2 regions of the Ancylobacter mangrovi genome follow, and region 1 is predicted to be linked to the other one. Evidence: predicted binding sites of a transcription regulator. Region 1 holds the regulator's gene; the other holds the start of a gene.

The links. Region 1 encodes HrcA, which represses chaperone genes, less so after heat shock. Its sites were predicted from a motif close to GTTAGCACTCNCNNNNNGNGAGTGCTAAC; they were not measured.
Region 2: groES (co-chaperone GroES) is a predicted target of HrcA. The motif match lies at 996-1,024, and genes of this name have one in related genera.

What each region holds. Positions count from the first base shown of each region.
Region 1 is NZ_JANTHY010000002.1:638,893-641,286, forward strand. It holds gene rph (ribonuclease PH) at 1-647, opposite strand, end outside; gene hrcA (heat-inducible transcriptional repressor HrcA) at 780-1,880, shown strand; gene grpE (nucleotide exchange factor GrpE) at 1,975-2,394, shown strand, end outside.
Region 2 is NZ_JANTHY010000009.1:71,872-74,265, forward strand. It holds gene groL (chaperonin GroEL) at 1-509, opposite strand, end outside; gene groES (co-chaperone GroES) at 559-873, opposite strand; gene NVS83_RS19470 (usg protein) at 1,164-1,490, shown strand; gene NVS83_RS19475 (exopolysaccharide biosynthesis protein) at 1,644-2,246, shown strand; gene NVS83_RS19480 (SDR family oxidoreductase) at 2,332-2,394, opposite strand, start outside.

The sequences.
Region 1 (2,394 bases):
GCGTCGAACTCGGCCCCGGTGAAGGGCGTCTTCTCCGCCGTGCCCTGGATCTCGACGAAGCCGCCGGTGCCGGTCATGACGAAGTTGCAGTCGGTCTCGGCCTCCGAATCCTCGGCATAGTCGAGGTCGAGGCGCGGCTCGCCGTCGATGATGCCGCACGAGACCGCGGCGATGTGGTCGCGCAGCGGGATCGCCGGGATCATGCTGCGCGCCTTCATCCAGGACAGGCAGTCGTGCAGCGCGATCCAGGCGCCGGTGATGGAGGCGGTGCGGGTGCCGCCATCGGCCTGGATCACGTCGCAGTCGACGGTGATCTGGCGCTCGCCGAGCCGCTCGAGGTCCACCACCGCGCGCAGCGAGCGCCCGATCAGGCGCTGGATCTCCATGGTGCGGCCGGTCGGCTTGCCGGCGGTGACCTCGCGGCGCGTGCGCTCATGGGTGGCGCGCGGCAGCATGCCGTATTCGGCCGTCACCCAGCCGCGCCCCTGCCCCTTGAGCCAGGGCGGCAGGCGCTCTTCCAGCGTGGCGGCGACCAGGACGTGGGTCTCACCGAACTTGACCAGGCAGCTTCCCTCGGCGTGGCGCAGCACCCCGCGTTCGAAGCTGACGGCTCGCATCTCGTCGGTGGCGCGGCGGGAGGGGCGCATGCGGGGCACTCTCTTCAGGTTTCGGCCGGCCCTTGTACGGGGCGCGCCATCCGCGCTCAAGTCCGCAGATCGCTTGAACCGGCATGATGAATACCGAAATATAGCGGTGTCACGTCAGGATTCAGCAGCGCGATGCCACTCGATCCGCTTCTCACCGCCACCACCCCGCAACTCGCGCGGCTCGACGAGCGCTCGCGCGAGATCTTCCGCCAGATCGTCGAGACCTATCTCGCGACCGGCGAGCCGGCGGGGTCGCGCAACATTTCACGCCTCATCCCGATGACGCTCTCGCCGGCCTCGGTGCGCAACGTCATGGCGGATCTCGAGGCGGCCGGGCTGATCTTCGCCCCGCACACCAGCGCCGGGCGGCTGCCGACCGAGCGCGGGCTGCGCTTCTTCGTCGACGCGCTGCTGGAGATCGGCGACGTCTCGGAGGAGGAACGCAACGCGATCGAGGCGCAGGTGCGCGCCGCAGCGCTGGCGCAATCGGTCGAGGGCGTGCTGGCGGAAGCCTCCAACATGCTGTCCGGCCTGTCGCGCGGGGCGGGCATCGTGACCGCGAGCCGGGTCGACGGGCGGCTCAAGCACATCGAGTTCGTGCCGCTCGACACCACGCGGGCGCTGCTGATCCTCGTCTCCGAGGACGGCGAGGTGGAGAACCGGCTGGTGCCGCTGCCGACCGGGCTTCCCGCCTCGGCGCTGGTCGAGGCCACCAACTTCCTCAACGCCCGCACCCATGGGCGCACGCTGGCGGAGCTGCGCGCCGAGGTGGAGCGTGCGCTCGCCGAGCGCCGGGCCGAGCTCGACGCGCTCACCGCCCATGTGGTCGAGACCGGGCTCGCGAGCTGGTCCGGCGGCGACAAGGCCGAGCGCCGGCTGATCGTGCGCGGCCAGACCCGGCTGCTGCACGACCTCAAGGCGATCGAGGACCTGGAGCGGGTGCGCCTGCTGTTCGATGATCTCGAGGGCAAGCAGGAGGTGGTCGACCTGCTCGGCCGCGCCGAGGAGGCGCAGGCGCTGCGCATCTTTATCGGCTCGGAGAACAAGCTGTTCTCGCTGTCGGGCTCCTCCACCATCGTCGCCCCCTATCGCGACGGCCAGGGCCGGGTGGTGGGCGTGCTCGGCGTGATCGGGCCGACGCGGCTGAACTATGCCCGCATCGTGCCGATGGTCGACTTCACCGCCCGGGTGGTAAGCCGCGTCTTGGCCGGCCCCGGGGCCGACGCGGCTTGATTTTTCATGCCCGCACCCCGATATGGCGCAGGTCTGCACGAAATGGCCGCCTGACAGGGTCGGCGGACGCGAAATTTCTCCCGACGAGGTACTTATGAGCGATAATTCCCGCAATCCGGCGGACCAGACCGACGCAACGCCCGGCACTCCCGACGAGGAGATCGGCGCGGCGGCGGCCCCGGCGGATGACGCCGCCCCGTGGGCGGCCGAGAAGGAACGCCTCGAGGCCGAGGTCGCGAGCCTGAAGGACAAGTTCCTGCGCGCCTTCGCCGAGGCGGACAATGTGCGCCGGCGCGCCGAGCGCGAGGTGGCGGACGCCAAGGTCTACGGCATCACCAGCTTCGCCCGCGACGTGCTGACCGTGGCCGACGATTTCGAGCGCGCCATGGGCGCCATCGACGCCGAGGCCCGCGCCGCCGCCGAGGGCACGCTGAAGACGCTGATCGACGGCATCGAGCTGACCTCCCGCGCGCTGAACCAGACGCTCACCAAGCATGGCGTGGCGCGCATCGAG
Region 2 (2,394 bases), on a different contig from region 1:
CCGACCTTCTGCATGGCCTCGGCAAGGAACTTGCCGACATCGGCGTCGCCATTGGCGGAGATGGTGCCGACCTGGGCGATCTCGCCGTTGGAGGTCACCTTGCGGGCGTTCTTCTTGATGTCCGCGACGATCGCCTCGACCGCGAGGTCGATGCCGCGCTTGAGGTCCATCGGGTTCATGCCGGCGGCAACCGCCTTGGCGCCTTCCTTGACGATGGCCTGGGCCAGCACGGTGGCGGTGGTGGTGCCGTCGCCGGCGAGGTCGTTGGTCTTCGAGGCCACTTCGCGCACCATCTGCGCGCCCATGTTCTCGAACTTGTCCTCGAGCTCGATCTCCTTGGCGACGGTGACGCCGTCCTTGGTGATGCGCGGGGCGCCGAAGCTCTTCTCGATGACGACGTTGCGGCCCTTCGGGCCAAGCGTCACCTTCACCGCATTGGCGAGGATGTCGACGCCGCGCAGCATCTTGTCGCGCGCATCCGTCGAGAATTTTACTTCCTTGGCAGACATATCTTTTCAACTCCGGTGAAGCGTTGCGGCCAGCAGGCTCAGAGGGGGCTCACGCGGCCTTCTTGGCCGAGGCGGTGCCTTCGAGGACACCGAGGATGTCGGCTTCCTTCATGATGAGGTAATCGACGCCGTCGATCTTGACCTCGGTGCCGGACCACTTGCCGAACAGCACCTTGTCGCCGGCCTTGACGTCGAGCGGGACCAGCTTGCCCGCCTCGTCGCGCGCGCCGGGGCCGACCGCGATCACCTCGCCCTGGGAGGGCTTTTCCTTCGCGGTGTCGGGGATGATGATGCCGCCAGCGGACTTCTGCTCCGCGTCGAGGCGCTTGACCACGACCCGGTCATGCAGGGGACGGAACTTCATCGGTTCTCTCCAGAATTCGTGTCGATCGCGAGGTCTGCGGCACGGCACCGGTCTCGCCGGCGTGCCGCTGGGCGGACATCTAGGAGTCAGAAAAAAGCGACGCAAGGGCCGGAGGCGAAAAAATTGGCACTCTCATTTCGAGACTGCCAGGGTCGCGACCCGAACCTTTGTCAGCACTCTTTTGCATATGCTGCCAATGCATTGATATTGAACGCGAAATTTAATCTTTAACCTTGCCGGACCTTCGCGACGCCCGCAGAATTTAGAATCATCGCGAAAGGAGGTTCCGCATGGCATTTCACGACGCGTCGAAAGGGCCGGCCGAGGAGGCCGGTTCGCCGCAGCGCTCCGCCTCGGCCGATTTCGTCCGCCAATGGGCCGGCTACGGGCTGACGACGGCACAGATCTTTTACCGCATGCCCGACCATCCCGGACTGTTGCAGACCTATCTCTGGCAGCACTACGACCTGTGCCCGCATTTCCCCGAGCTGAACCGCTTCCTGGAGTTCTGGAAGCGCGAGCTGGATGGCCCGCTGCACTCGGTCACGGTGACGCATTCGCGGCTGATCCAGCCGGCCGAATTGCGCAGCGTGGACGGCATGTTCCGGCTCAACTGAGCGGGTAGACGCCGCGGGTCACACGCCGGGCCGCCAGCCGGCCGAACGGGCTTTTCCTCGGATAGGCCCTCTCTTTGCCGCGTTCGCCGTGTTATGAGGGCGGCGAAACGGGGGCCGGCACGGCCGCCGTGGCATGAGGTATCAGGTCGGCCAGTGGATCACCGATCGCCGCGTACGTCGGAGTTGCTCTCCGCCATCGTCACCGCCCATTCGGCGGAACGCATCGGCGTGGGCGAAGTCGTGCACGCCCTGCGCAACCGCGCCTTCGGCCTTTCGCTGCTGCTGCTCGGCCTGCCCAACTGCCTGCCCATGCCGCCCGGCATTCCGGTCATCTGCGGCGTGCTGCTGTGCTTCGTTGGCGCGCAGATGATGGTGGGCCGCGACGAGCTGTGGCTGCCGCGCTGGCTCGCCAACAAGACCATCTCCCGCCGCCTGCTCGACAAGATCATCAGCGGCGCCCTGAAATGGGTGCGCCGGTTCGAGAGCTATTCCCGCCCGCGGCTGATCTACTTCTCCAGCCCCTCGGCGCGCTTCGTGCTCGGCGGCATGGTGCTGGTGCTGGGGCTCCTGCTGCTGCTGCCGATCCCGATCTTCGGCAACCTGCCGCCGGGCATCGCGGTGTGCATTCTCGGGCTGGGCCTGGTGGAGCGCGACGGCGCCTTCATCTTCGCCGGCATCGTCGCGACCCTGATCAGCCTCGGGGTGATGGGGCTGCTGAGCTGGATGCTGTTCCAGGGCGCGCTGGCCTACATCTGACGCCCGGAAGGCGGCCGCCCGGTGCCGGTGCGCCGGACGGGCTTGCGATCATCGCCTCCGCTCCCCGAGACGTTCGCGATCCGATCTAGCCGCGCCCGACGAAGGGGGCGGCGCTCGCCATGATGGTCATGGTCAGCACGTTCGCCTC